Regions from separate parts of the Lysobacter terrae genome, predicted to be linked through region 2. Evidence: predicted binding sites of a transcription regulator. Region 2 holds the regulator's gene; the other holds the start of a gene.
The links. The regulator HrcA, encoded in region 2, represses chaperone genes, less so after heat shock. The targets are predictions, from matches to a motif close to TTNGCACTCNNNNNNNNNGAGTGCNAA.
Positions count from the first base shown of each region.

Region 1 (15,230 bases), on a different contig from region 2:
AACCTTCACAAGATCCAGATCGATGGGCTGTGGGGAATGGCGTTCGGCAACGGCCTCAACAATCAGCCGGTGAACACGCTGTTCTTCGCCGCCGGACCGGATGATGAGGAACACGGTCTGTATGGGCGTCTGGATGTGATCAACAACTAATCCAGCCGGCGCTACGGCGCGTTGTCCATCTCGCAAAAAGAAAGCCCCGCATCGCTGCGGGGCTTTCCATTTGGAGCGGCTGCGTGAGCAGCCTGTACATCGTGAAAGGCGACTTAGAAGTCCATGCCGCCCATGCCGCCCATGCCACCGGCGCCCGGCATCGCCGGTTCGTCCTTCTTCGGCAGCTCGGCGACCATCGCTTCGGTCGTGATCATGAGGCCAGCGATCGACGCGGCGTTCTGTAGCGCGGTGCGGGTGACCTTGGTCGGATCCAGGATGCCGGCCTCGATCATGTCGACGTATTCGCCGGTGGCGGCGTTGTAGCCGAAGCTGCCCTTGCCTTCGATCACCTTGTTGAGGATGACCGACGGCTCTTCGCCGGCGTTGGTGACGATTTCGCGCAGCGGGGCTTCCATTGCACGCAGCGCGATCGCGATGCCGTGGTTCTGGTCTTCGTTGATGCCCTTCAGGTTGGCGATGGCCGCCTTGGCGCGCAGCAGCGCGACGCCGCCGCCCGGGACGATGCCTTCTTCGACGGCAGCGCGGGTGGCGTGCAGCGCGTCTTCAACGCGGGCCTTCTTTTCCTTCATCTCGACTTCGGTGGCGGCACCGACCTTGATCACGGCCACGCCGCCGGCCAGCTTGGCCACGCGCTCCTGCAGCTTCTCGCGGTCGTAGTCCGAAGAGGTCTCTTCGATCTGCGCCTTGATCTGCTTGATGCGGGCTTCGATACCGGTGTGTTCACCGGCGCCGTCGATGATGGTGGTGTTTTCCTTCGAGACCTGGATCTTCTTGGCGCGGCCCAGATCCTTGATCGTGGCCTTCTCGAGCTGCAGGCCGACTTCTTCGGAGATCACGGTGCCGCCGGTGAGAACGGCCATGTCTTCCAGCATCGCCTTGCGACGGTCGCCGAAGCCCGGCGCCTTGACGGCGCAGACCTTGACGATGCCGCGGATGGTGTTGACGACGAGGGTGGCGAGCGCTTCGCCTTCCACTTCTTCAGCGACGATCAGCAGCGGCTTGCCGGCCTTGGCGACGCCTTCGAGCACCGGCAGCAGTTCGCGCACGTTCGAGATCTTCTTGTCATGCAGCAGGATGAACGGATCGTCCAGTTCGGCCTGCATCGACTGCTGGTTGTTGATGAAGTACGGCGACAGGTAGCCGCGGTCGAACTGCATGCCCTCGACGACGTCGAGTTCGTTCTCCAGGCCCGAGCCGTCTTCGACGGTGATCACGCCTTCCTTGCCGACCTTGTCCATCGCCTGCGCGATCAGGTCGCCGATGTTGGCGTCGCTGTTCGCGGAGATGGTGCCGACCTGGGCGATTTCCTTGCTGGTCGACGACGGCTTGGAGATCTTCTTCAGTTCGTCGACGGCGCTGTGCACGGCCTTGTCGATGCCGCGCTTGAGGTCCATCGGGTTCATGCCGGCCGCAACGGCCTTCATGCCTTCGCGGATCAGCGCCTGCGCCAGCACGGTGGCGGTGGTGGTGCCGTCGCCGGCGTTGTCGGAGGTCTTGGAAGCGACTTCCTTCACCATCTGCGCGCCCATGTTCTCGAACTTGTCAGCCAGTTCGATTTCCTTGGCGACGGACACGCCGTCCTTGGTGATGGTGGGAGCGCCGTAGCTCTTCTCGAGCACGACGTTGCGGCCCTTCGGGCCGAGGGTGGCCTTGACGGCATTGGCGAGCACGTTGACGCCGCGCAGCATCTTGGTGCGCGCGTCCTCACCGAAACGAATTTCCTTGGCAGCCATTGCGGATTACCTCAAAAAGAATTCAATCGAAAAAAGTAAGAAGCGGAAGCGAGCGCGATCAGACGATGACCGCGAAGATGTCGTCTTCCTTCACCACCAGGTATTCGGTGCCGTCGAGCTTCACTTCGGTGCCGCTGTACTTGCCGAACAGGACCTTGTCGCCGACCTTGACCTTCGGGGCGCGGACATTGCCGTTGTCGAAGACCTTGCCGTCGCCGACAGCGACGACTTCGCCCTTGATCGGCTTCTCGGTGGCGGAGTCCGGGATCACGATGCCGCCCGCGGACAGCTTTTCTTCTTCCATGCGCTTGATGACCACGCGGTCGAACAGCGGCTTGATGTTCATGGCAACCCTCACGTAACTGGTTGATTGTTTAGGAAAAAGTTCCAGGAATTAGCAGTCGCCTGCGGCGAGTGCCAGAAACCTGGACATAGAAAGACCCGGAAAAACCGGGACAGCCCAGCAGATGGGGTCGTGGTTTGCGCTTTCAAGCGCCGGAAAAGAAAAAAGTCCGGACGGGGGAGGTCCGGACTTTGGGAGGCCAAAAAGAAAGAAAGAGCGCGGACAGGGGTTCGCGCTCTTTCCGGTTTGGAGATGGCCGTCCTCAGCTTGGCGCATTCCCGCGCCGCGTCTCCTTACCTGACCTCTTGTCGACGCCGACATCCGTGCCGGACGGAAGGCAATGTGTGCTCGTGGTAACGCCTTGTCCAGTATGAAATCGTAGTCATTTGGTTACTATTGGTATCGCTTTGGCGGCTTTCACGACCTTAAGCAATTGATAGACATAGGTTTAACGTTTGTTTAGGAGACCAGCGGCGCTCAGCGCTTGGTGTCTTTTGATGGCATAGTGACTTACGGTAACAATCGGCCTCGATTTCACTCCGGAGCGACTTGCCATGACCCCTCAGCAGCGGATTCGGCTCGCCCGGCGCCACGCCGGCCTCTCCCAGTCGGCCCTTGCCGGCGCGATCGGCGTGCAGCGCAGCGCGGTGAGCCATTGGGAAACCAACAACGGCAAACACCCGAGCGTGACCCACATGCGCGAGGTCGCGCTTGCCTGCGGCGTGCAGTTCGAATGGCTCGCCACTGGGCGCGGCAAGATGAGCCTGTCGAGCGACACCGCGCTGGATTCGGTCGCCGCCGCGGATGCGCTGCTGATCGAGGATCCGATCGAGCTGCGGTTGATCCTCGCTTTTCGCGACGCCCCCACGCGATCGCGCGCGCCGCTGGTGGAAGTGATCGAGCAATTGGCCTCGCTGCGCACCGGGCGCAAGATCGGCAGCGCCCGCTAAAGCGGCGCGGCGGGACCGTCGCCAGGGTGACCGAAGAAAAAGCCCAGGCAAATGGCCGGGCTTTTTCGTTGCGCCGGTGGAACGGTCGCGCCGGGCGCCGCCGGTACAATCGCCCGATGCCCGTCCTGCTCGCCTACAGCACCTGTCCCGACGCAGCCAGCGCCGACGTGATCGCGCGGGCGTTGGTGACCGAGCGCCTCGCCGCCTGCGTCAATCGCCTGCCCGCCGTGCAGTCGACGTATCGCTGGCAGGGCCAGGTCGAGCAGGCCGACGAAGTACTGCTGCTGATCAAGACCACCGCCGATCGTCTGGACGCCCTGACCGCTCGGCTGCGTGCCCTGCATCCCTACGAACTGCCGGAACTGATCGCGGTCGAAGTCCATTCCGGCCTGCCCGCCTATCTCGACTGGGTGGCGGCCGAAACGACACCGACGCCCGACCCGCGCGCCTGAATTCATCCACTTGGCCCCTATGAGTCTTTTCTCTCTGCGCCTTGCGCGTACCGCGCGCCTGCTCCGCCTGCCCGCCCTGGTGCTGCTGTTGCTCTGTTCGGGGCTCGCCCCCGCCTGGGCCGCGGCGCCGTCGTGCACCGACCGCGACAATCTGCTGCCCGTCGAAGAGGCATTCGTCTTCTCCGCCGAGGCCAAGAGCGCCGACCGCATCGAACTGCACTGGAAGATCGCGCCGAGCTGCTACCTCTACCGCCATCAATTGCGAATCCAGGCCGATGCCGGGTTCGCCGCCGGCGCACCGCAGATCCCCGCGGGCGCGGTGCATGAAGACGAATACTTCGGCCGCGTCGAGACCTATCGCAATGCGCTGACCGTGGTGCTGCCCGGCAAGGCGCAGGCCGCGAGCACCACCTTGAAGGTGCGCTACCAGGGTTGCGCCGATGCCGGCATCTGCTATCCGCCGCAGACGCGCATCATCACGGTTGCACTGCCGGGCGCGGCGGCGAGCGCAACTGCGCCGAGCGCGACGCAGGACGAACCCGTAGTCGCCTTCGGCAACAACACCGCGCGCGGTGTGCCGCTGGCCGGCGGCCTGCTCGGCAAGCCCGGCAGCGCCGCGATCGATGCCGAACCGTTGCCGCCCGAGCAAGCCTTCGCTTTCGAAGCGATCGTCGGCGACGGCAATACCTTGCTGCTGCGCTTCACTCCGGCGCAGGGCTATTACCTGTATCGCGACAAGACCTCCTTCAAATTGGACGCGGCCGCGACGAAAGCCGGCATCGCGCCGGGTCGGGCGAAATGGCCACCGGGCGTACGCCATCACGATGAGCACTTCGGCGACGTCATCGTGTACTTCGATGCCGTCGATGTGCCGCTGCCGTTGCAGCGCACGCGCGCGGATGCGGCGAAGCTGACGCTGACCACGACCTTCCAAGGCTGCCAGACCAACGGCATCTGCTATCCGCCGATGACGCGCGCGGTAACGCTCGACGTTCCGACCGGCAAGGTCACGCCGATCGACGCTGCCACGACCGCGACGACTGCCGCGGCGGTAGGCGAGTCGGCGCCGAATGCATCGACTGCGCCGGCCAATCCGCAAACCGACAACGTGGCACGGCAAACCGCGCCGCCGCCGGGCAACACCGCCGTTGCCCCGCGCGGCAATGATCTGAGCCTGTTCTCGGCACTGCTGTTCGCTCTGCTCGGCGGTCTGGTGCTCAACCTGATGCCGTGCGTGTTGCCGGTGCTGTCGCTCAAGGCGCTGTCGCTGGCGGGCAACGGCGAAGATCCGGCGCGCGCGCGCAAGCACGCGCTCTGGTACACGGCGGGTGTCCTGCTCAGCTTCCTGCTGCTGGGCGGGCTCGCGCTCGGATTGCGTCAGGCGGGGCTCGCGCTGGGCTGGGGCTTCCAACTGCAGCAGCCGCTGGTGGTCGCACTGCTGGCGCTGCTGATGTTCGGCCTGGGCCTGAGCATGTCGGGTGTGTGGCACGTCGGCGGACGCTGGACCGGCATGGGCCACGCCCTGACCACGAAGAGCGGACCGCTGGGCGACTTCTTTACCGGCGTGCTCGCGGTCGTGGTGGCGACGCCCTGCACCGCGCCGCTAATGGGACCGGCGCTGGCTTGGGCGTTCCTCGCACCTACCGCGAACGCGCTGCTGGTCTTCCTGGTGCTCGGCCTGGGCCTGGCGCTGCCGTTCCTGGTGATCGGCTTCGTCCCGGCGCTGGCGCACCGCCTGCCACGGCCCGGCGCGTGGATGGAGACCTTCAAGCAGGCGCTCGCCTTCCCGCTCTATCTGACCGCGGCGTGGCTGGCCTGGGTGCTCGCCCGTCAGCGCGGCGTGGACGCGATGGGCTGGTGGTTGCTGGCGGCCGTGCTACTCGCCTTCGCCGCCTGGGCCTGGACGCGCGCGCGCACTACCGGGCATCGCTGGGCGATGGTCGCTGCGGCCTTGGCCGCACTCGCGTTGATCTGGCCGCTGCACGCCATCCATACGACGCCACGACCCAGCGCCGCGACCGCACTCGCCGCGCCCAACGAGTCCATCGTGCCCGTGGCGTACTCCGAACAGCGTCTGGCCGACTTGCGCGCCAATGGCCGCATCGTCTTCGTCAACGTCACCGCCGACTGGTGCGTGACCTGCAAGGTGAATGAGCGTGCGGTCTTCCGCAGCGACGGCTTCCGTGATGCCATGGCCAAGGCCAATGCCGTCTACATGGTCGGCGATTGGACCGACGTCGATCCGGCATTGACCGCCTTCCTGCAGCGCTACAAGGCCGTGGGCGTGCCGCTGTATGTCGTGTTTCCCCGCAATGGTGGCGACGGCACCGTTCTGCCGGTCGTCCTGACCACCGCCTCGGTGCAGGAAGCGCTCAAGGACGCCGCGCGATGAAGAAGCCGGGGGCAACGGCGAAGCTGCTGCTGGTCGCCGTGCTCGCCGGCGGACTGGGCGCGGCGGTCGGGCTCTGGCGCAACGGACCCGGGCCGCTGCTGCGCACGGAAGTGGGCCAACGCGCCCTCCAGGAAGCGCTCTCGGCCTCCGCGCCGAAGCCGCCCGCCGACGTGAAAATCGCCGAACGTGGCCAGATCGTGCCCACCTTCGCCGTGCCGGCACTGAACGGCGCTCCAGTCGCCGTCCCGCAGGCCTACGCCGGTCGCCCCGTGCTGGTGAACATCTGGGCCAGCTGGTGCGGCCCCTGCGTTCGCGAAATGCCGGAGCTGGATCGCTTCGCCCGCGGCCAGGGCGCGAACGGCACGCAAGTGGTCGGCATCGCGCTGGACGACCCCGAGGCCGTGCGCATGTTTCTGCAGCGAATTCCGGTGAACTATCCGGTTCTGGTCGATGCGCCGGGGCCGCGCGATGCCGGCGTCCGCCTGGGCAACCCCAAGGGCGTGCTGCCCTATTCCGTATTGCTGGATGCGCACGGGCGCGTGCTCAAACAGAAGATCGGCCCCTTCGATAGCGGCGAAATCGACCCCTGGACGCGATGAAATCGCCAACCCGGTCGCAGGTTTAGAGTGACCGCTCCAACAACTGCTTAACTCCCTACAACTTCGCCGATACGGTAGCGAACGTCTGGACAGGCTCGTGGCCTTGGGCCACACTCCCGGCCTTCGACTCCGGACCCGCTCCCTGCCATGGCCAAGTTGCTGGTCCTGCACGGCCCAAACCTGAACCTGCTGGGCACGCGTGAGCCCGAGGTTTACGGGCGGACTACGCTCGCCCAGATCGACGACTATCTGGTAGAGCTCGCGCAGAAGGCCGGGCACGAACTGTCCAGTTTCCAGAGCAATGCCGAGCACGCGTTGGTCGACCGCATTCAGGCCGCGCGCGAGGACGGCACCCGCTTCATCGTAATCAACCCGGCGGCGTTCACCCATACCAGCGTGGCGGTCCGCGACGCGCTGGCGGCGGTCGCCATCCCCTTCATCGAAGTGCACCTGTCCAACCCGCATACGCGCGAACCGTTCCGCCACACCAGCTACTTCAGCGATCTCGCTGTCGGCGTCGTCGCCGGCTTCGGGCCCGACAGTTACCGCTACGCGCTCGACGCCGCACTGGCGCGGCTGGGCTGACCGACGCCCGCCGCGCTCTCCTTTTTCCTTTCAAAGTACCCAGAGGCCCACCATGGACCTGCGCAAGATCAAGAAACTCATCGACCTGCTGGAAGAGTCGAACCTCGCCGAAATCGAGATCAAGGAAGGCGAAGAGTCGGTTCGCCTCGCCCGCACGCCCAAGGGCATCGCCATGGCCGCGCCGACCATCATGCAGGCGGCCCCCGCCGTCGCTGCTGCGCCGGCGATGCCCATGCAGGGCCCGACTGAAGCCGCCAGCGGCGGGTCGCCCAAGCCGAGCCTTGACCTGCCGCCGGGCCATGTCGTGCGCGCGCCGATGGTTGGCACCTTCTACGCCTCCCCGTCCCCGGACAAGCCGGCGTTCGTCACCCAGGGCCAGTCGGTCAAGCAGGGCGAGACGCTGGGCATCATCGAGGCGATGAAGATGTTCAACCCGATCGAAGCCGACGTCGCCGGCACCATCGTCAAGGTGCTCGTCGAGAGCGGCCAGCCGATCGAATTCGATCAGCCGCTCTTCGTCATCGGGTAAGCGGAAAGAGAAACATCCATGCTCGATAAAGTCGTCATCGCCAACCGTGGCGAAATCGCGCTGCGCATCCTGCGCGCGTGCCACGCGTTGGGCATCCGTACGGTCGCGGTGCATTCCACCGTCGACCGCAACCTCAAGCACGTCGCCATGGCCGACGAATCGGTGTGCATCGGTCCCGCGCCGTCCACCGACAGCTACCTCAACATGGCGCAGATCATCGCTGCGGCCGAGGTCACCGACGCGCAGGCGATCCATCCCGGCTACGGCTTCCTCAGCGAGAACGCCGACTTCGCCGAACGCGTCGAACAGAGCGGCTTCATCTTCATCGGCCCCAAGGCCGACACCATCCGCCTGATGGGCGACAAGGTCGAAGCGATCCGCGCGATGAAGTCGGCCGGCGTGCCCTGCGTGCCCGGCAGCGGCGGCCCGCTCGGCGACGACGCGGCGACCAACGTCAAGATCGCGCGCGAGATCGGCTACCCGGTGATCGTGAAGGCAGCCGGTGGCGGTGGCGGCCGCGGCATGCGCGTGGTGCACACCGAAGCGCACCTAAGCTCGGCGATCCAGACCACCAAGACCGAAGCCAAGGCCGCGTTCGGCAACGACATGGTCTACATGGAGAAGTTCCTGGAAAACCCGCGCCACGTGGAGATCCAGGTGCTCGCCGACGGCCAGGGCAACGCCATCCACCTGGGCGAACGCGACTGCTCGATGCAGCGCCGCCACCAGAAGGTGGTGGAAGAGGCGCCGGCACCGGGCATCACCCCGGAACAGCGCGCCGAGATCGGCAAGGTCTGCGTCGAGGCGTGCAAGCGCATCGGCTATCGCGGCGCGGGCACGTTCGAATTCCTGTATGAGAACGGCCGCTTCTACTTCATCGAAATGAACACCCGCATCCAGGTGGAACATCCGGTCACCGAAATGGTCACCGGCATCGACCTGGTGCGCGAACAGCTCAACATCGCGGCCGGCCACAAGCTGACCCTGAAGCAGGAAGACATCGTCCTCGAAGGCCACGCGATCGAATGCCGCATCAATGCGGAAGATCCCGAGACCTTCATGCCCTGCCCGGGCCTGATCCAGCACTTCCACGCACCGGGTGGCCCCGGCGTGCGCGTCGACAGCCACATCTACGAAGGCTATCGCGTGCCGCCGAACTACGACTCGATGATCGGCAAGCTGATCGTGCACGGCCCCGACCGCGAAACCGCAATCGCGCGCATGCGCGTGGCGCTGAGCGAAATGGTCGTGGACGGCATCAAGACCAACATCCCGCTGCAGCAACGCATCCTGTCCGACGCCGGCTTCCAGCAGGGCGGACAGAACATCCACTACCTCGAGAAGCGGCTGAAGGAACAGAAGGAAAAGTCGATCTCGATGGCGTGATACGGCGCTTCCCTCGCCCCGCTTGCGGGGAGAGGGACCGCGTCGCCTGCGACGCAGGGTGAGGGGACGTGAGTCCCCGCAAAACGGAGGCGATCACGCATGGAGCTGCAAGTCTTCATCGGATTGAGCATCGACAAGAGGCTGTTCGGCGGCCGCGATCCCGCCTCCGAAGAGTTGGAAGCGCTGCTGGAGCAGGCCTCCGAACAATTCGCCGAACATCTCGCCGTCACCGTCGCCGAACAGGGATCGCCTCTGCGCCAAGTCCACGCGACCTGCGGCCTGTTCGATGCGACCGACACCAGCGCCTCGCGCGCCCGCTTTCGTCGTCAGGGCGAACAGCTGGAAGTGGAATGCGCCGTCGATTGGCGTCCGTGGTTGGAGCAGCCTGCACCGGCGCAGGCCACCTGCGTCGTCGAGCATGCCGGCGAGGCCATGGCCACGGCACTGGAAAACAAACAGCAGCGCACCCTGGCCGACGCCTGCCGCGCGTTTCGACCGGCTTTCGATCTCGATGCGGCCATGGCGAAGCGACGCGCATGGCTCGAGGGCGGAGATACGCCACTGTGACGTCTCTCTTCTCCCCGCGTACGGGAGAAGATGCGAGCGCAGCGAGTTGACTTGCTTTTTGCCGACGCACCCGAGATGTGTGGAAGGGCAGGCGGTGCCGGTGGGCAGGCGCGACTGTCGGCGGCATGGATGCCGCCGATCAAGCCTCCATGGACGGATTCACGGCGTGTCGCGACTGCCCGCCGGTGCCGCCTGCCCGTGCTGGGATCGCTACGCCGCCGACGGCACGCCCCCTCACCCTGCTTCGCTGCGCGAAGCTGTCCCTCTCCCCGCAAGCGGGGCGATGGGTTGGATACCGCCTCGATTGTTCCGACAGATCGGGCTTCCTCTGATGGGATAATGCGCCCCGGTTTACGCGACGCACCTCCATGCCCTTCCTCGAACTCTCCCTCCCCTGCACCGAAGCCCAGCAACCGCGCTACGAGCGCGCGCTGGAAGACGTCGGCGCGCTCGCGGTCACCCTGGCCGATGCGCATGCCGATGCGCCGGATGAGCAGGCGATCTTCGAGCCGGGCGTCGGCGAGCAGCCGCTGTGGGGCGAACTGGTCCTCACCGCGCTGTTTCCCGAAGACACCGACGGCCTGGTGCTGCTCGCGGCACTGGACGCGTTCGACGACGACCTCGACTGGACCCAGGCGCGGTTCCGAAAGGTCGAAGACCAGGACTGGGAACGCGCGTGGATGGACCAGTACGTGCCGCTGCGCTTCGGCGCGCGCACCTGGATCGTGCCCTGGAACAGCGAGCTGCCCGAAGACGCACAGGCGGAAGACGCCGCGATCGTTCGCCTCGACCCCGGCCTCGCCTTCGGCTCGGGCACGCATCCGACCACCGCACTGTGCCTGCAGTGGCTCGACGAGCTCGCTTCGAAGCATGCCTTGCAGGGACAGCGCGTGCTCGATTTCGGCTGCGGCAGCGGCATTCTCGCGCTGGCGGCGCTGAAGCTGGGCGCAGCGCGCACAGTCGGCGTCGACAACGATCCACAGGCGCTGATCGCCACGCACGACAATGCCGAGCGCAACGAGGTCGCCGATCGGCTCGAAGTGCATCTGCCCGACGACGAACCCGTCGCGACTTACCCGATCGTGGTGGCGAATATCCTCGCCTCGGCCCTGGTCGCGCTGGCCGACACGCTGACCGCGCGCGTCGCTCCCGGCGGCGTGCTCGCCATGTCTGGCATCCTCGCCGGCCAGGAAGACGAGGTGATTGCGCGCTATGCGGCCGAATTCGACGATCTGCGCGCCGAACGCCTCGAGGACTGGATGCGCGTCACGGGGAAGCGTCGGCACGGCTGACCACATGCATCGCGGCATGCTTGAATAGGGCCATGTTCGTTGCCTGCCCGCATTGTGGATTCCTGGTCGCCGCGCAGAGCGGCAAGACACAGCGCTGCCCGCGCTGCGGCAGTCCGATCGATCCGAAGCAGGCAAAGCCTCTGCCGGAACCGGAAGCCGCCGCTCCAACTGCAGCATCCGGCGATGCCGCAGCGGAGTCGGCACCCGCGACGCAGCCCGCGGCATCGATCGATGCGCGCGAACCGGAAGAGCAGGTCGCCACGCCTGAGACCGCTGCACCTGAAACCGCCAAGCCGCGCCGCCGTCGCGGCGCACAGCCGCCGAGCTTCGTCCGCCGCCATGCACCCGCACCCCTGCGCGTGACCGACTGGCGCAGCTGGGTCGTCGCCGGCGTGCTGGCATTGCTGCTGTGCGTGCAGGTCGTGCTCGCGCAACGCGAGGTGCTGGCCGCGGATGCGAGCTGGCGTCCGCTGATCGCCAGCGTGTGTCCGGTGCTGCGTTGCAATGTACCGGCGTGGCGCGAACCGACCGCTTTCACCATGCTCCAGCGCAGCGTGCAGCCCAAGCCCGGCGAGCGCGGCGTGCTGCGCGTCAGTGCGAGTTTCCGCAACGATGCGCGCTGGGAGCAGCCTTGGCCTACCGTACTGTTGACGTTGTCGGACATGGACGGACGCCAGGTGGGACAACGCGCATTCGTTCCGGCCGATTATCGCGGCAGTAGCGACAACGGCCTCATCGCGCCGGGGCAAAGCGCGACGATCCAGCTCGATGTGGTCGAGCCCGCGCAGCAGGTCGTCGCGTTCACCTTCGACTTCATGTAACAGAACGGGTAACAGCAGCGCGCCGGCGGCAATCTGGAGTCGAGGCTGCGGTTCTTGTTGTTGCCTGCGACGGACGCGCGCTAGACTCCCCCTCCCGTCGCGGTTGGGCCACCCCGGCGGATGATTCCGGGGGATTCCGTTTGAACGCCGCTGCCGATCGCCACGATCAACGCTCCAAACCGCGTCCGCCCCTGCGCGACCACGTTGCCACCTCGATCCGCCGCTACCTCGGCGACCTCAACGGCAGCGGCACCGAGAATCTTTACGAGATCGCGCTGCGCGAACTCGAGATCCCCTTGTTCGTCGAAGTGCTGGCGCATTGCGACGGCAACCAGAGCCGCGCCGCGTCGATGCTGGGCATCCATCGCGCGACGCTGCGTAAAAAGCTGCGCGAATACGGCCTGGATTGATCGGCCGCAAAGCGCACCGCCGCTGGCGATTCCTGTGGGCAGGGCGCTAAGCCATCGCCTCAACCGTATCCCGCGGTCGATTTTCCGGTCGCCGGTTGGGTAGTTCGACGGTGAACGTCGCGCCGCGATCGAGCGCGGCATCCGCCCATACACGGCCGCCGTGGCGCGTCACGATCCGGTGCACGATCGCCAGCCCCACGCCCGTGCCTTCGAACTCCTCGCGGGCATGCAGGCGCTGGAATACGCCGAACAGCTTGTCCGCATAGCGCATATCGAAGCCGACGCCGTTGTCGCGCACGCGGTAGCGGTTGACTTCGCCCGCCGATTCGCCGCTGACTTCGATTCGCGCATCCGCGCCGCGGGTGGCGCTGTACTTGAGCGCGTTCGACAGCAGGTTGACCCAGACCTGGTGCAGCAGGCGCGGATCGGCGTAGGCCGACGGCAACGGCCCGATCGACAATTGCGCCTGTCCGTTCTGCGCGTTGTTGGCTTCCTTCAGCGCGCCGTCGACCAGGGCGTTCATGTCGACCGTCGTGCATTGCACCTGGTTGCGGCTCAGGCGCGAGAACGCCAGCAGATCGTCGATGAGCATGCCCATCCGCCGCGCGCTTTCGCTGATGGTGTCGACGTAGCGGCGCATGTCGCCATCGAGCTTGCTTGCGGCGTCCTCCTGCAGCATGTGCGCGTAGCCGTCGATATGCCGCAACGGCGCGCGCAGATCGTGCGAGACGGAGAAGGAGAAAGCCTCCAGCTCGCGGTTGGCCGCCTCCAGCTGGGCGGTGCGCTCGCGCACCCGGTCTTCCAGTTCGGTGTTGAGCCGGCGGACTTCTTCTTCGGCCTTGCTGCGTTCGGCGATCTCCCGGCCCAGGTCGTCGTTGGTCACTTCCAGTTCGTGGGTCCGGCGCTCGATCTCGGCGAGCATGTCGTTGAACGAGCCCACCAGCACGCCGACTTCGTCGTCGCTCATCTTCTCCGCGCGGCGCGAGTAGTCCTTCTGCTCGACCACCTCGCGCGCGATGCCGGCGATGGCGAGGATCGGCTGGGTGACGATGCGTTGCAGGTGCGCCGACATGAGCAAGGCCACCAGCATCGCCGCCAGCGCGACCAGCACGCCGATCACGGCGTAGTCGCCGATGCGCTGCAGCATCTCGTAGTCGGTGCGCAGGTAGACGGTCCCGAGGATTTCCTTGTCGCTGGCGATGCGCTGGTAGAGCTCCAGCGCCTTGCCGTGGATGCGCATGCCCTCGGATTCGGGCAGCTTGGGGAAGTTGGGACGCAGGCCCGGCCGCGTATACGACGCGAACAATCCGCCCCGCGCGGTGTAGATCGCCGCCGCCTGCACCTGCGGACGCAGCCGCAGCAGCGCGAGGTTCTCCTCGGCCACCTTCGCATCGTCGAAGGCGATCGCCGATGCCGATGCATTGCCGAGCAGCTTGGCCTGGGTGCTGACGTCGGCGATCCAGTTGCGATGGTAGGCACGCAGGTCGTAGGCGACGATCGCCAGCAGCGCGACGATCAACGCGGCCAGCGTGGTCAGCAGAATCACGCCGATCAGCTTGAGCCGCAGCGAGCCGGCGAAATCGAGCCTCATGGCGCCGACTCCACGACGGTGCGCGCGACCGCGAGCAGGCGCGAACTGATCTTCAGCCGGCTGGCTTCCGCCGACGGCAGCGCGACATCGAAGCGAACCTTGTCCGAGACGACGACGAAATTGATCATGCTGCCCATCCGCAGCCCGTCCGCGGACTCGGTGATGGTCAGTGCCGGTCTGCCCTTGCTTTCCGCGAGTGCTGAAGTCACACGCCGACTGTCCGCACGCCCGATGAAGACGATGTGCAGTCCGGTCAGCGCATCGCCGTAGCGCAACTTCCTCACCACCACGCGGCGCCCGCCGACGGTGTGGCCTTGCGCGATCCGCGCCAGTTCGTCGGCCAGCCCGTCGGCACCGACGACGCCGATCATCAGCGGGCTATCCGCCGCTTCGAACGCTTCGGCAGGCCATTCGATGTAATCGCCGAATTTGTAGACGAAGGCCGCCTTCACCCGGCTCTCCGAGACCTGCAGTTCGGCCGGGGCCGCGTTCGCGAGCGCGTTGTTGCCTACGACCAGCGCGAACGCGAGCAGCGCGCCCGGAACGCACGCGCGCACGCCTTCGCACAACCCGCCGATGACGCGGCGTGCGGCGTTCCGGCATGGCGGGATCACGCTCAGAACAGCCATCGGATGCCCACCCGCAGTTCGCGTTCGATCTGGCTGCCGGCGACCGTACTGCCGAACTCGACATGGCGCTCGTCGAAAAGGTTCTGCCCCGTCAGCGACAACTCGAAACGATCGTTGGGACGCCAGCCCAGACGCACGTCGACGGCGGTGTAGGCTGGGACGCGCGGCGCGGGCAGCGCGGCGACATGGCGGACGCTTGTATCCAGCTGCAGCCCGGCCGGCAGGTCGAGCGAGGAGCGCAGGATCCAGTGGTATTCGGGATCGTTGCCGGCGGCGGGCTGCCCGAGGGGATCGGTGCTGCCCGGCTTGAGCCGCAGATTGAGGTCCAGCCATGCCCCGCCTGCGCTCAGGCGCCACACGTCGGTCACCTGGAAAGCGCCCCAGGCTTCCAGGCTGGTGCCGTCGCCTTCCATCTCGTTGCCGATGAAGAACCGGCCCGGAGCGCTCTGCTCGAAGCTGCGCAGATAGTCGTAGTCGTGGTGCGACAGCGTGAGCGAATACGACACGCGAGGCATGGGCTGCGAGCGATACCCCAGCGAATACACGTTCGCCACTTCCGAACGGAAGTCCGACCCGCCCGCGATTACGAACGGCGGCTGCGCCGGCGCGAACAGATCGCGGTCGAAACGTGACGGCGTGCGCACCGCGCGCGCCGCCGATACCCACAGCAGCTGCGAAGGCGTCGCCTTCCAGGTGAGCCGCGCCGTCGGCATGACCTCCGTACCGGTGTAGGAGTTGTGCTCGATGCGCAGGCCGCCGATCAGTTGCAGATCGTCGCGC
Region 1 is NZ_BAAGSX010000002.1:54,953-70,182, forward strand. It holds gene ACYVJ8_RS08190 (TIGR03118 family protein) at 1-150, shown strand, start outside; gene groL (chaperonin GroEL) at 264-1,904, opposite strand; gene groES (co-chaperone GroES) at 1,963-2,250, opposite strand; gene ACYVJ8_RS08205 (helix-turn-helix domain-containing protein) at 2,802-3,197, shown strand; gene cutA (divalent-cation tolerance protein CutA) at 3,314-3,649, shown strand; gene ACYVJ8_RS08215 (protein-disulfide reductase DsbD family protein) at 3,669-6,041, shown strand; gene ACYVJ8_RS08220 (TlpA family protein disulfide reductase) at 6,038-6,640, shown strand; gene aroQ (type II 3-dehydroquinate dehydratase) at 6,788-7,225, shown strand; gene accB (acetyl-CoA carboxylase biotin carboxyl carrier protein) at 7,278-7,754, shown strand; gene accC (acetyl-CoA carboxylase biotin carboxylase subunit) at 7,773-9,140, shown strand; gene ACYVJ8_RS08240 (hypothetical protein) at 9,240-9,707, shown strand; gene prmA (50S ribosomal protein L11 methyltransferase) at 10,076-10,999, shown strand; gene ACYVJ8_RS08250 (DUF3426 domain-containing protein) at 11,032-11,820, shown strand; gene fis (DNA-binding transcriptional regulator Fis) at 11,961-12,230, shown strand; gene ACYVJ8_RS08260 (sensor histidine kinase) at 12,277-13,821, opposite strand; gene ACYVJ8_RS08265 (YfiR family protein) at 13,818-14,390, opposite strand; gene ACYVJ8_RS08270 (TonB-dependent receptor plug domain-containing protein) at 14,438-15,230, opposite strand, start outside.
Region 1: the regulator HrcA is predicted to act here: its motif matches at 2,299-2,325, upstream of groES (co-chaperone GroES).

Region 2 (15,230 bases):
AGCGAGGACACCGAAGCGGTGGCCTATGCCGTGTATGGCGTGCGGGTGGAATTGGATGCGCTGCTGCGCGACGGCGACCGCGTCGAATTGCTGCGACCGTTGCAAGCCGATCCCAAGGAGGCGCGGCGCAAGCGGGTCGAGGACAAGCGCGCCGAAGACCGGCGCAAGCCGGGGTAGGGACATAAAAAAAGCGGAGCCAGGCTCCGCTTTTTTTGCAGCCGTCAGTGCCGGCGCTTCTTGTCCTTTTCCTTTGCCAGATTGCGGCCGAATTGCTTGGGCGCGGCCTTGGCGAGTTGTTCGTCCTGCTCCGGGAAGTAGTCGCCTTCCCAGCGGGCGAGGGTGTCGCCTTCGAAATACAGGGTGAGGTTCTTGAACTCGGTGTGGCCAAGTCGGCCCACGCGCTGGCTGGCGGTGTAGTCCCAGCGCTCGTGATGGAAGGGGTCTTCGATCGACGGCGTGCCCAGCAGCACCAGCACCTGCTGCTTGCTCATGCCGGTCTGGAGCTGATCGACGTTGGTCTTTTCCAGGAGGTTGCCCTGGTAGATCGGCTGCTTGTAGAGAATGCCGCAGCCCGCGGTGGACAGGGCAACGAAAAGGACCAGCAGGAGCTTGCGCATCGGGTTCGCGTCAGGTCGGGCAGTCGAAACAGGGGCCGATGATACACTGAAGCCCTCGTCACGCGGCCGAGTCACGGACGCGTTCATCCGCCGTTGCGGCCTCGCTGCTGCGGACTGAAGCGCCGGCGCTCGGGATGGTTGGACAGCTCAAGGACTACGATGGAATCCGATGACCTCCGCAATGCAGGCCTTAAGGTCACCCATCCGCGTCTGCGGATCCTGGGTCTGCTGGAACAGGCCAAGCCGCGGCACATGACCGCCGAGGATATTTATCGCCACCTGCTCGAGCACGGCGAGGACATCGGCCTGGCGACGGTGTATCGGGTGCTGACCCAGTTCGAAGCGGCGGGCCTGGTGCTCAAGCACAATTTCGAAGCCGGGCAGTCGGTCTACGAGCTGGACCGCGGCCACCACCACGACCACATGGTCGACGTGGACACCGGCAGGATCACCGAGTTCGAAAGCCCCGAGATCGAAGAACTGCAGCGCAAGATCGCCGCGCAGCACGGCTACGAGATCGAGGAGCACTCGCTGGTGCTGTACGTGCGAAAAAAGCGCTGATGAGCTACATCGAAAAAGCCCGCCATCTGGCGGGCTTTTTTCTCTTTCGGAGTCACTCGACGTCCGCCAGCAACCGTTTCGCCGCCGCTCTCGCTTCCCGCGTCATCTCTACGCCGCCCAACATCCGCGCCAGCTCTTCCTCGCGCTGTTTCGCGTCGAGCGATTGCACCGCGCTCTGCGTCACGCCTTCGCTCGCCGCCTTGCTGACCCGATAATGCGCATGGCCTTGGGCGGCGACCTGGGGCAGATGGGTGACGCACAGCACCTGCCGGCTGGCGCCCAGCGCGCGCAGCTTCTGGCCGACGATCTCGGCCACGCCGCCGCCGATGCCGGAATCCACTTCGTCGAACACCATCGTCGGCACCGCATCCATGCCCAGCGCGGCGACTTCGATCGCCAGCGAAACGCGCGACAGTTCGCCGCCGGACGCCACCTTGCGCAGCGGACGGGCCGGCTGACCGAGGTTGGCGGCGACCAGGAATTCCACGCGTTCGCCGCCGAGCGGATCCGGACGTTCGCTTTCGCTCGGCTCGAGTTGAACCTCGAAACGTCCGCCGCCCATGCCCAGTTCGGCGATCAAGGCGGTGGTGTCCTTCGACAGTCGGGTCGCCGCCTGGCGACGCTTGCTGCCGAGCGTCTCCGCCGCGGTACGCCAGCGCGTACGGGCCTGGGCGATGACCTCATCGAGTTGCTGCAGGCGCTCGTCGGCGCCGCGCAGCCGGGCCAGTTCGTCGGCGATCGCGTCGCGCTGGGCGGCCAGTTGCTCCGCCGGGACGCGGTGCTTGCGCGAGAGTTCGTGGAGGCGGCCGAGCCGGCGTTCGAGCTGGGCGAACGCGTCCGGGTCCACGTCCAGATCGCTGCGCACGCGGTCCAGCAGCGCGAGCGCCTCGTCGATCTGGATCGCGGCGTTGTCCAGCATCGCGTCGACTTCGTTGAGCCGCGGTTCGTGCTCGGCCACGCGCTGCAGTTCGCCGCGGACGTGGTGCAGCGTGCGCGACAGGGAAGGGCTTTCCTCGCCGCCCAATTCCGACACGGCGTTGTCGCAGGCCGCGATCAGGCCCGCGGCGTGCGCGTGACGGCGATGATCGGTTTGCAGCTTCGCCAGTGAATCCGCGTCCAGGGTCTCGCGATCGAGCTCGGCGAACTGATGCTCAAGCCAACCGATGCGATCGGAAACATCGCCCTGCGCCAACAAGGCGTCGCGCTCGCGCAGCAATTCGCTCCATGCCTTGGCGGCGGCGGCGACCGCGGCCAGTTCGCCGTCGGTGCGCCCGTAAGCATCCAACAGGGCCAGTTGGCTCGAACGCGCCAGCAGGGCCTGGTGTTCGTGCTGGCCGTGGATCTCCACGAGCAGGCCGGCCAGTTCCGTCAGCTGCGTGACCGTCGCCGGGCGCCCGTTGATCCAGGCGCGCGAGCCGCCGTCGGCGCGGATCACGCGCCGGATCTGGCAGCTGGTCTGGCCGTCGCCCTCGTCCAGTTCGGCCTCGCGCAGCCAGGCGAGGGCGGGGGAGGCGTCGTCCAGGCTGAATTCGGCGGTCAGTTCGGCCCGTTCGGCGCCGTGCCGGACCACGCCGCTGTCGGCGCGCAGGCCGGAGAGCAGGCCCAGGGCATCGACGAGCAGCGACTTGCCGGCGCCGGTTTCGCCGGAAATGACGGTAAGGCCCGGGCCGAAATCCAGTTCGGCGCTGCGGACGACGGCGAAATCCTTGATGGCTAGATGCGACAGCATGGATCGATTGTAAGCGGGGCGCATTGCCGGGATGGAGGGCGGGGAGGGCCGCCACCTGTAACCGTGGCGCGTCTCACAAACCGAAACGGAGTTGGCTTGGCGTGCACCTCCCGCCTTGCGCCGGCCCCCGGCCGGCTTTATATCGCCCGCATGAGCCGCTCACCCGCCGACCTCGCCAGCCTCGATCCGCGCGCGCGGCAATTGCTGCGCACGCTGATCGGCCGGTACATCCAGAGCGGGGAGCCGATCGGTTCGCAGACCCTGGCCCGGCATGCCGGCCTGGACGTGAGCGCGGCGACCATCCGCAACATCCTCGCCGACCTCGAGGAAGTCGGCCTGCTGAGCGCGGCGCATGCGTCGGCCGGGCGGATTCCCACCGCGCAGGGCTATCGCCTATTCGTCGACTCGCTGCTGCAGGTCCGGCCGCTGCCGGAGGGCGAAGTGGCGCGGCTGCGCAGCGAACTGCCTTTGGGGTCGGGCACGCAGGCCTTGCTGGGCAGCGCCTCCGAGCTGCTGTCGGCGATGACCCACTTCGTCGGCGTGGTCAGCGTGCCGCGGCGCGAGCAGTTCGCGTTCCGCCGCATCGAATTCGTACCGCTGGACGCGCAGCGCGTGCTCGCCATCCTCGTGTTCGCCGACAACGAGGTGCAGAACCGGATCATCCAGACGCGCCGTCCCTACGACACCGGCGAACTCGAGCGCGTCACCAACTACCTCAACACCCATTTCGCCGGGCGCACCCTGCCGGACATCCGCGCCCACCTGCTGCACGAGCTGCGCAATGCCCGCGACGAGATGGAGCTGCTGCTGGCGCAATCGGTCGAACTCGCCGAGCAGGTGCTGACCCCCGGCCACGACGACATGGTGCTGGCCGGGCAGACCCGGCTGATGGGGGTGCAGGAGCTGTCCGACCTGGACCGCCTGCGCGAGCTGTTCGAAGCCTTCGCCCGCAAGCGCGAGATCCTGCAACTGCTCGAACGCACTGTCCGCGCGCCGGGCGTGCGCATCTTCATCGGCGAGGAAACCGGCCTGGCCCCGCTGGAAGGCATGTCCCTGGTGACCGCGCCCTATGCTGCCGGCGGCAAGGTGCTGGGCGTGCTGGGCGTGATCGGGCCCAGCCGCATGGCCTATGACCGCGTGATTCCCGTGGTCCAGGCGGCGGCCGAAGCCCTGGGCGCGGCGATCCAGTCCGACAGCTCGCCTTGACGCGGCGTCATGCGGGCGTGAAGTCGAGCGCCTGAACCCAGGCGCTTGAATCGCCAGCGCGCCGGCCCCATTGCTGCCCAGAGCGCACTTGGCGCAATGCAGACCCACGCACGATGACGACCGAACCGATGCAAGAAGCGACAGGCGAGAATGCCGCCATCAACGATCCCAATCCCCAGCCCGCGGAGCTGGAGGCGCTGAAGGCCGAAGTGACCCGGCTGCGCGAGGAATCCCTCCGCGAGCGCGCCGAACTGGAGAACCAGCGCAGGCGCCTGGCCCGCGACATCGAGATGGCGCGCAAGTTCGCCAACGAGCGCTTGCTGGGCGATCTGCTGCCGGTGATCGACAGCCTCGAGGCCGGACTGGCGGTGAAGGCCGATACCGCTCAGCACCTGCGCGAAGGCATGGAGCTGACGCTGCGGCAGCTGCTGAAAGTGGCGACGGACAACGGCCTGGTCGCCGTGGACCCCACGGGTCAGCCCTTCAACCCCGAACACCATCAGGCCATGAGCATGGTCGACGGCGCGGGCCACGCGCCCGGCCACGTGGTGCAGGTCTACCAGAAGGGGTGGCTGCTGAACGAGCGGTTGCTGCGCCCGGCCCTGGTGACCGTCAGCAAGCACGACTGATTCGAGAGGCCGATTTGCGATATCGATCCGCGCCAAACCCTTGAACGGCGCAAAGCGATCCCCCAGATAGCGCACATCGGCGGTACGCACCGCCACCGAACACAAGCTTAGATTCGCGAGGAAACACCAATGGCAAAGATCATCGGCATCGACCTGGGCACGACCAACTCGTGCGTGGCGATCATGGAAGGCGGCAAGGCCCGCGTCATCGAAAACGCCGAAGGCGATCGCACCACGCCGTCGATCGTGGCGTTCACCAAGGACGCCGAAGTGCTGGTCGGTGCCTCGGCCAAGCGCCAGGCGGTGACCAACCCGAAGAACACCTTCTACGCGGTGAAGCGCCTGATCGGCCGCAAGTTCACCGACGCGGAAGTGCAGAAGGACATCGGCCTGGTCCCGTACACCATCACCCAGCATGAAAACGGCGACGCCTGGGTGGCGACCGCCGACGGCAAGAAGATGGCGCCGCAGCAGATCTCGGCCGAAGTGCTGGCCAAGATGAAGAAGACCGCCGAGGCCTACCTGGGCGAGACCGTCACCGAAGCGGTCATCACCGTCCCGGCCTACTTCAACGACAGCCAGCGCCAGGCGACCAAGGACGCCGGCAAGATCGCCGGCCTCGACGTCAAGCGCATCATCAACGAGCCGACCGCGGCCGCGCTGGCCTACGGCATGGACAAGAAGGGCGGCGACCGCAAGGTGGCCGTGTACGACCTGGGCGGCGGCACCTTCGACATCTCGATCATCGAGATCGCGTCGGTGGACGGCGAGATGCAGGTCGAAGTGCTGTCGACGAATGGCGATACCTTCCTCGGCGGCGAAGACTTCGACAAGCGCGTCATTGATTACCTCGTCGACGAGTTCAACAAGGACCAGGGCATCGACCTGCGCAAGGATCCGCTCGCCCTGCAGCGCCTGAAGGACGCCGCGGAGCGCGCCAAGATCGAGCTGTCGTCCTCGCAGCAGACCGAAGTGAACCTGCCGTACGTGACGGCCGACGCTTCCGGTCCGAAGCACCTCAACATCAAGCTGACCCGCGCCAAGCTCGAAGCGCTGGTCGACGACCTGGTCAAGAAGACCATCGAACCGTGCCGCGTCGCGTTGAACGACGCCGGCCTGCGCGCTTCGGACGTCTCCGAAGTGATCCTCGTCGGCGGCCAGACCCGCATGCCGAAGGTGCAGCAGGCGGTGACCGACTTCTTCGGCAAGGAGCCGCGCAAGGACGTCAATCCGGACGAAGCCGTGGCCGTTGGCGCCGCTATCCAGGGCGGCGTGCTCGCCGGCGACGTCAAGGACGTGCTGCTGCTCGACGTGACCCCGCTGTCGCTGGGCATCGAAACCCTGGGCGGCGTCTTCACCAAGATCATCGAGAAGAACACCACGGTGCCGACCAAGGCCTCGCAGGTCTTCTCGACCGCGGAGGACAACCAGTCCGCCGTGACCGTGCACGTGCTGCAGGGCGAGCGCGAGCAGGCCCGCTACAACAAGTCGCTGGCCCGCTTCGACCTGGCCGGCATCGAGGCGTCGCCGCGCGGCATGCCGCAGATCGAAGTGTCGTTCGACATCGACGCCAACGGCATCGTCCACGTCACCGCCAAGGACAAGAAGACCGGCAAGGAACAGAAGGTCGAGATCAAGGCCGGTTCGGGCCTGTCCGAGGACGAGATCGCGAAGATGGTGCAGGACGCCGAAGCGCACCGCGAAGAGGACAAGAAGTTCCACGAGCTGGTGCAGGCGCGCAACCACGCCGACGGCCTGATCCACGCCGCGCGCAGCGCGATCAAGGAGCACGGCGAGAAGGTGCCGGGCGACGTGATCGGCCGTGCCGAAGGCGCGATCGCCGAACTGGAAACCGCCATGCGCGGCGACGACAAGGCGCAGATCGAAGCCAAGTCGAAGGCGCTGGAGGAAGCCGCGCAGTCGCTGTTCGCCGCGGCGTCCGCCGGTCAGCCGGGCCCCGACATGGGCGCCGCCGGTGCCGCGGGCGGTACGTCGCAGGACGACGTGGTCGACGCCGAGTTCACCGAAGTCAAGGACGACAAGAAGTCCTGAGGCCCTGCGCGACTAGGCGATAGAAAAGACGACGGGCAGGCCAAGGTCTGCCCGTCGGTATTTGGAAGCACTGAGGAATTACGGCAAGGGCGATGAGCAAGCGCGACTACTACGAAGTCCTGGGCGTGGCCCGCGACGCCAGCGAGGAAGACCTGAAGAAGGCCTACCGCCGCTGCGCGATGAAGTACCACCCGGACCGCAATCCCGGCGATCACGCCGCCGAGGCTTCGTTCAAGGAGTGCAAAGAGGCTTACGAAATGCTGTCGGATACGGCCAAGCGCCGCATGTACGACCAGCATGGCCATGCCGCGTTCGAACACGGCATGGGCGGCGGCGCGGGTGCCGGCGCCTACGCCGACATGGGCGATATCTTCGGCGACATCTTCGGCAACATCTTCGGCGGCGGCGCCGGTGCGCGCGGACCGCGACGCGGCGCCGACATCGGCTACGTGATGGAGCTGACCCTGGAAGAGGCGGTCGGCGGCGTCGACAAGCCGATCGAGATTCCCACCCTCGACGAATGCGAGACCTGCAAGGGCACCGGTTCCTCCGACGGCAAGCTGGAGAACTGCGGCACCTGCCACGGACGCGGTCAGGTGCGCTTCCAGCGCGGCATCTTCTCGATGCAGCAGACCTGCCCGCACTGCGGCGGGCGCGGCAAGATCATCAGCAGCCCCTGCGGCGACTGCCATGGCCAGGGCCGCGTGGAGCGCACCAAGCACCTGCAGGTGAAGATCCCCGCGGGCGTCGACAACGGCGACCGCATCCGCCTGGCGGGCGAAGGCGAAGCCGGACCGGCCGGCGCGCCGCCCGGCGATCTCTACGTCGAAGTGCGCGTACGTCCGCATGAGATCTTCGAGCGCGATGGCGACGACCTGCATTGCGAAGTACCGATCCGTATTTCCCAGGCAGCGCTCGGCGACGTCGTTCGCGTGCCGACCCTCGATGGCGAGGTCGAACTGCGCATTCCCGCCGAAACCCAGACCGGCCGGCAGTTCCGCCTGCGCGACCGTGGCGTGAAGTCGGTGCGCAGCCGCGCGCCGGGCGATCTGTATTGCCGCGTGGTAGTCGAGACGCCGGTGAACCTGACCCCCGAGCAGCGCGAGCTGTTGGAGAAGTTCGAAGGCACCTTCGTCGGCGACGGAGCGCGCAAGCATTCGCCGCGCACGTCCACTTTCATTGACGGGTTGAAGGGCTTCTGGGATCGCGTCACTTCCTGACGGCCTGCTAGCATCCCCCGGGTTCCAACTCACTCGGGGATAGATGCATGAAGCGGAGGATCGTTTCGATGGCTAGCGGCCATGCTGTGGCTAGCTGTCGGTGTCGCGGTGGCGGCAGATAAGGCCGAAGCGCCTGAGCTGTTTCTCAAGACAGAGCGCTACAACATCGACTACACCGTCAACGCCGATGGTTCGTACGTCGAAACCCGCGAATGGGCGATAAAAGTTCTGAAAGAACAGGCGGTCGACTATCTGAAGTCGACGTCGATCAGCTACAGCACCAGCATCCAGAAGGCGGATGTGCTTGCCGCCTATACCCTGAAGGCGGACGGCCGACGCATCGACGTCCCCAAGTCGGGATTCCAGGTGCAGACCAACGGCGGCAAGGGCGATGATGCCCCGGCGTTCTCCGATATTACTTCGATGACCGTGTTGTTTCCGGAGCTCGCTGTCGGCGACACGGTGGTCTTCCAGTACCGTCTAACTGGTGGCGAGCCGATGTTCGACGGGCATTTCTCGGTCATCGACTACTTCGATCCCACGGCGTACTACGAGAATGCCCGCGTCCGCATCGACGCGCCGGTGTCGTTGTGGACGCAGCAGCGCTCCTGGGGGCTCAAGGAGGTTCGCAACGAGCAGAAGGGCGACCGCCGCATCGTCGAGTGGACCTGGCAGAACCGCAACCCGACCAAGAGCGAGCGCAAGAACTGGTCGGTATTCGAGGCAGAGCAGATGCCGGGCTTCGCCTATTCGACTTTTCGCGATTACGGAAGCATCGCCGAAGCCTATGGCCTGCGGGCGACCCCCAAGGCGGCCGTGACGCCGCGCATCCGCAAGCTGGCGGACGAGATCGCGGCGGGGCGCAAGGGCGAACGCGACACCGCGCGAGCGCTGTACGACTGGGTCGCCACCAACATCAGCTATGGCGGCAACTGCATCGGTCTGGGCGCCGTCGTTCCACGCGACACGGATTTCGTGCTCGACAACCGCATGGGCGACTGCAAGGACCATGCAACGCTGCTGCAGGCGCTGCTCAGCGCGAAGGGCATCGCCAGCCAGCAGGCGTTGATCAATGCCGGAAATTCGTACTCGCTGTCCAAGGTTCCCGTCGTGTCCATGGTGAATCACGTCATCACCTACATTCCTTCCTTGGACCTGTACCTGGATTCGACCTCGTCCGATACGCCGTTCGGCATGTTGCCGCCGGTTGACGTAGGCAAGCCGGTGCTGCTCGTGGGTGGGCAACGCGAGGGCGCGCGCACGCCGTCCAAGCCGGTCGGGGGCGACCGCCAGCGCATGCGTGCCACGCTCAAGGTCCATGCCGACGGCTCGATCTCGGGCGACATGGACGTGGCGGTCGAAGGCACGTATGCCGCGCTGTCGCGGGCGGCGCTGCGCGACGTGACCGACGAGCAGCGCAAGGACATGGTGAAAAACTACTTCCAGGGGTTCGGCCGCGAGGCCTCGGGCAGCGTCGAGTGGGACGATGCCAAGCCGCTGCTGCCCAGCCATGGCTATCGCGCCCATTTCGACGTCAAGGATGTCCTGCCGGTGCCGGGTGCCTTCTCCGTGCGCGCCCCGTTCTTCAGCATCGCTGGGGTCGAGCGGTTTGCATCGCAGGCCAACTTGGAGATCGACGACAAGTTCGACACGGCCTGTACCAGCGGCTACACCGACGAGGAGTACCGCTACGAGTTCGCCAAGGAGCTGAAGGTGCTCGCGGTACCGCCAGACGTGTCCTTCTCCGATGAGGCCGTGAGCTACAACGCCCACTACGAGCTCAAAGACAACGTGCTGACCGTGCGGCGCGTACTGGACGACCGCACGCCCGGTCCCATCTGCACGCCGGCGTTCAACGCCAAATACAGCGAAGCGATGAAGAAGGTCCTGGCCAATCTCAAGGCCCAGGTCATGTTCGCCGCGCAATGAGCGTCGGGCAGGGGCACGGCGTGAACGCCGTTCCCCTGCCGAAGATCCGCCGCTACTGGCGCCGCAGTTCGATCGTCGCCACCAGCGGTTCGGCGCCGGCGGTGGGTTTGCCGCCCGGAACGAAGGTGACCAGCAGCGACTTGCGCGCATTCTGCGTGCCGCTGTGGGCGAGGTTCTTCAGCAAGTCGGTCACGTCGAAGCTGTAGAAGTTTTCGCCCAGCGCATCGCCCATCGCGCCGTTGCCGTGGTCGTGGAATTCGGCGTCGAAGAAGTTGATCGTGCCCACGTAGTTCGACGCCGCCGGCGTGCTCGCGCCGCGTCCGGGCCGCAGGTAGACGTGATAGAGCACCTCGGGCTGCTTCCACACGTGCAGGTTCTTCAGCACCAGGTACAGGCGCTTGCCGCTGGCGGCCGGATCGAGGCCGAGCACTTGCGTATCCGCTGTGCCGACCGCGGGCAGCAGCGACACGCTGACGGCGCGATCGCCCAATTCTGCCGCGCGATCCGATAGCGCCATGCGTTCGGAATGCGCCCCGATCGACGCCGGCGACATCATCGTCTTGGCGGAGGTAGTCGCAGCCGTCAGTTCCGTGCCGTCGGGCGCGATGAAGCAGTCGTAGGTGTAGCCCAGCGGCAGCGTGTCGAAGTAGTCCTTCAATCGGCCGGTCGTGCGCACGCCGTGTTCGTCGGCGAAGGCGAAGGCCTTCGACGCCCACGAGGCGGTGTCCGGGTTGGCGCCGCCGTTGCGGTTCCAGCTCGCCCACATGCGATCGATGCTCGAATGGTGCACCCAGAACAGCGGATCGCGGCCCGCGTACGGCACCGCACCCATGTTCTTGGCGTTGCCGACCAGCACGTGGATCTTGCTGTGGATGCCCGAGTCGATCGCGCGGCAGAAGCCCTGCACGGCGTCGACCGAGCTGTAGTTGGGCTTGCCCATCGCCGCGCTGATGTCCATCGCGTCGCCCGCCTGGTTCTTGTGGATGGGCTGGCCGGTATTGGCGAGCGTGGTTCGATCGGGGCGATACAGCGATCCGAACACGGCATCGCCTGCCATGCGGAACTGCGCGGGCAGGATGCCGCGCTTGCTCGCGTCGTAGGAGGTGTAGTCCCAGTAGGGCAGGGTGAAGTCGGGCCGCTGGCTGACCTGACGCACGATGCGCTCGAAGAAGTAGACGAACATGCGGTGCCAGGGCAGGAAGTGGTTGGCGTTCTGCCCGGCATGCGACTGGCAGGTGTTCCACACTTCGTTGGCCAAGGTGCTGCGCGTCGTGGTGTCGGTGCCGAAGATGCGGCTGATCTCGTCCGCTTTGGTGGTCGCGCCATCGACGAAGTGCGTGTACCACTGCCATAGCCAGCTGGACGTGTCGTCTTCGGCCATGCCCTTCATGGCCGTCACCGCCTGGGCGAAGACCTGCAACATCGCGATTCCCTGCGGACTGGCGGCGTCGTAGCGCACCAGCGGCTCGATGGCAAAGGCGCCGCGCGGCGCCCACATCAACAGCGGCGACACGGCCAGGCCGCTTACGAACTTGCGACGGGACAGGGATATCACGGGGCGTTGCTCCAGGGGGCGGATGAACTCGGGGGAATGGATGAGCAAGAACGGAAGCGCCGGCACGATGGAGCCGGCGAAACCGCCCGCCGAGTACAACGTCCCGAGCGTGATTGCCCGGGCAACGCGCAGCAGCGCGTACATCAAGGTTTCACCGTTGTGAACCCGCCATCACGAGGCGATGCTGACTGGGCAGTTCGCGCGCAACGCGTTAGCCTTCACGTATGAACGACACCGTCCGCATCCTCATCCACGGCGCTTCCGGTCGCATGGGCCAGGCCCTGCTGCGACTGGCGAGCGAACGTCCGGATCTCAGCGTCGTCGCCGCCGTTTCGCGCAAGGTCGAATCACGCGCCATCGATGGGATTGCGCAATTCGCTGCCGGTGAGCTGGGCGGCGTCCCCGATTTCGATGTCGCCATCGACTTCAGCCTGCCCGAAGGTTTCGACGGCATCCTCGCGGCATGCCGGACGCGCGGCGCGGCGCTGGTGTCCGGCACGACCGGACTTGACGCAGCTCAACAAGAGGCGCTGCGTGGGGCGGCCACTGCGATACCGGTGTTGTGGTCCGCGAACTACAGCCTGGGCGTGGCCGTACTCAACGAACTGGTCGAGCGCGCGGCGAAGGCCTTGTCCGGCTGGGATTGCGACATCGTGGAATCGCACCACGTCCACAAGAAGGACGCGCCCTCGGGCACGGCGCTGGCGCTGGGTGCGTCGGCGGAGCGGGGTGGGGCGCAGCCGCGGTATGCCTCGCTGCGCGCGGGGGACATCGTCGGCGAGCACCTGGTCCAGTTCACCACGTTGGGGGAGCGCATCGAGCTGGTCCACCGGGCGACGAACCGCGACATCTTCGCCCGTGGCGCCCTGCATGCAGCGGCGCGACTGGCGGGGCGGCCTGCCGGCGAATATCGCCTCCGCGACCTGCTCGACTGAGCCGATGGAATGTGACCGAGCGCACGTTCCGGCAGTCGGGCCCCTCGGCCGACGAGCGGAGCCGGCCAGCTTCATGAACTACGTCACCATGCTGTCCAACGGGCCGGATAGGATGTCGTCTGAACCGGGGGACAATGCATGACAATGCAGGGAGATTCATTCCCGGCAGGAAGCCGAGATCCGCAACTGCTTTTGGCTGCCATGCAGCGGATCGGCCAGGAGCAACTGGGCCTCGCGCTCGAGCGCATCCTGCGCCGCGCGGACGATTATCTGTTCGACAGCAGCAGCAACGGCGCGGGCGCCGAACTCACCGCGCTGCGCGATCTGCGCCGTGCGCGCACCCAGATCGCGCAACGATTCGATCAATCCATCGCCGGCGGCTTCCGCAAGCTGCAGGACGCGCCCATGGCGGTGCGCGGGGTCGATGTCTCTTCGCTGAGCCTGGTGACCGACGAGTTGCTGGAAGAGCAGCTCGCCACCGAGCAGGTCATCGATGGCCTGGGGCGCTATCACGCACCAGCGCTCGAATTGCTCGACAAGCGCCTGGCCGCGCTGACCGAACGGCCGATGCTGGCCGCCGGCGACAATCCGGTCGGCCCCAAGTTCCTCGCCGAAGCGATGGGGAATTCCTTGAAGGCGCTGGACGTCAGCACCGGCGTCCGCATCGTCGTGTACAAGTTCTTCGAGCGCGAACTGTCGACGGCGCTGGCGCCGCTCTATGACCGCTTGAACGCCGGCCTGGTAGCGGCCGGCATCCTGCCGCACATCAAGCCGACCAAGCGCGCCGAACCGCTGCCGCATCCGGCCCAGCCCGCCGAGGCGGTGCAGTCCGCCGATGCGCAAACGGTCGCCGTCGCCAATGCCGTGGCGACGCAATTCGGCATGACCGGCCCCGGCGACCAGGCGATGTTCTCGAGTCTGCTCGGCCTGTTGCAGTCCTGGCGTCAGGCGATGCATCCGGGGCGCGTGGCCGAGGCCGGCACGGCGCCCAGCATGAGCACCGCGGACGTGATGCAGGTGCTGTCGCTGCTGCAGCACGAGCCGCCGCGGGCCAGCGAATTCGGTGCGTCCGATTCGCGCGTGCCGACGGCCGAACAACTGCGCCGCGACCTGCTGTCCAGCGCCCGCCGCATGGGCATGGGCGGCGAGAACCTCACGCTTTCGAACGTGGACGAGGACGCCGTCGATCTGGTCGGCATGCTGTTCGACGTATTGCTGGACGAGCGCCATTTCGAAGCCGACGTGCGCGGCAAGATCAACCGGCTGCTGGTTCCCTACATCAAAGTCGCGGTCAAGGACCGCCGCCTGTTCCTGTACAAGGCGCATCCGGCGCGCCGCCTGCTCAATGTCGTCGCCGAGGCCAGCGAAGGCAACCGCGGCGAGAGCCCGCAGGAACGCGAGCTGATGGCGCGCGTGGACTCGACCATCGATCGTCTGGTGGCCGAGTTCAACGAAGACATCGCCATCTTCGAGACGCTGGAGCAGGAACTGCGCTCCTTCATGGAGCAGCACCGCAAGCGCATCGAAGTCACCGAACGCCGCGCCGCCGAAACGCAGCGCGGCAAGGAGCGCCTGGAGCAGGCGCGCGAGGGCGTATCCGTAGATCTGGCGGTAAGCCGCGATACGCGCGAACTGCCGCCGGCGTTCGATACCTTCATCAACCAGTTCACCGCGCACCACCTGGCCCAGGTCGTGCTGCGCGAGGGCAAGGACTCGCCGCGTTACGGCGAGGCGATCAATGCGGTCACCGCGCTGATGGTCAGCTTCGACCATGCCGAGCTGGGCGTCCCTTACGATCGCCTGCCCGAACTGCCGCGCGATGTGCTGCTTTCGATCCTGCAGAGTTCCGGCGTGCTGGGGCAGGCCGCGGACGAGATGGTCACGGCCTTGCAGCGGACGCTGCAGCGCGTATCGGCAGGCGAGAACGTCACGGCGATCGCCGAGCAGTTGCCGGTCTCTCCGTTGCCGACCGCGAGCCAGCCGGCGGCGCCGGATCCTGCCGAAGTCCAGTTGGTCCCGGGTAGCGAAGGTTTCGATTTCGAACCGGCCATGGCCGAGCGCATGCGCGCGCTCGAAGTCGGCACCTGGATTCAGCTCACCAGCGAGAGCGGCCGGGTCGAACCCGCCAAGGTCTCGTGGGTCAGTCCGATCTCCTCGCGCCTGCTATTCGTGAACCGGCGCGGCATCCGCGTGCTGGTGGCCTCCGCCGAAGAACTGGCGGCGATGGCGAAACTGGGCCGCGTGCAGTTGCGCGAGACCGGCTCGGCGTTCGACGACGCCATGCATCAGGTGATGGGCAAGCTGAAGGCGACGGCTCCTCTCGCGGACAGCGACGTCCAGTCCGACGGGCCCAAGAGCGCGACGGCCTAGGCTTTTGCACGTCATCCCCGCGTAGGCGGGGATCCAGCGACTTTGGCTTTTGTCTGTGTTGGTTGAAGAGCCGCCGGCTTCGGCAGGACGCGCTACCCGACGGGACGGGGGTGCTCCGCCCCTCCGGACGGCATCCCTGCCTTTAGTCGGGGCCGCGGACCATCCTGGTCCGCTCTCCGCACCCCCATCCCATCGGGCAGCGCTTACCGCGAGCGTGCAGATCGCCGCTTCGGCGAAAGACAGCAATTTCCGCTTCCTTCTTTGCTTCGCTTTTTTGCCAAAGCGCCTGAGATGTGTGAGGGGCAGGCGGTGCCGGTGGGGTAGGCGTGACTGTCAGCGGCATGGATGCCGCTGACAAGCCTCCATGGACGGATTCACGGCGTGTCACGACTACCCCACCGGCGCCGCCTGCCCGCCCGCGATGCCC
Region 2 is NZ_BAAGSX010000001.1:940,136-955,365, forward strand. It holds gene ACYVJ8_RS04600 (RnfH family protein) at 1-177, shown strand, start outside; gene ACYVJ8_RS04605 (outer membrane protein assembly factor BamE) at 222-617, opposite strand; gene fur (ferric iron uptake transcriptional regulator) at 777-1,178, shown strand; gene recN (DNA repair protein RecN) at 1,231-2,907, opposite strand; gene hrcA (heat-inducible transcriptional repressor HrcA) at 3,058-4,113, shown strand; gene grpE (nucleotide exchange factor GrpE) at 4,227-4,742, shown strand; gene dnaK (molecular chaperone DnaK) at 4,872-6,794, shown strand; gene dnaJ (molecular chaperone DnaJ) at 6,887-8,014, shown strand; gene ACYVJ8_RS04640 (DUF3857 domain-containing transglutaminase family protein) at 8,096-9,943, shown strand; gene ACYVJ8_RS04645 (tyrosinase family protein) at 9,996-11,498, opposite strand; gene ACYVJ8_RS04650 (hypothetical protein) at 11,539-11,661, shown strand; gene dapB (4-hydroxy-tetrahydrodipicolinate reductase) at 11,723-12,433, shown strand; gene ACYVJ8_RS04660 (DUF1631 family protein) at 12,578-14,803, shown strand.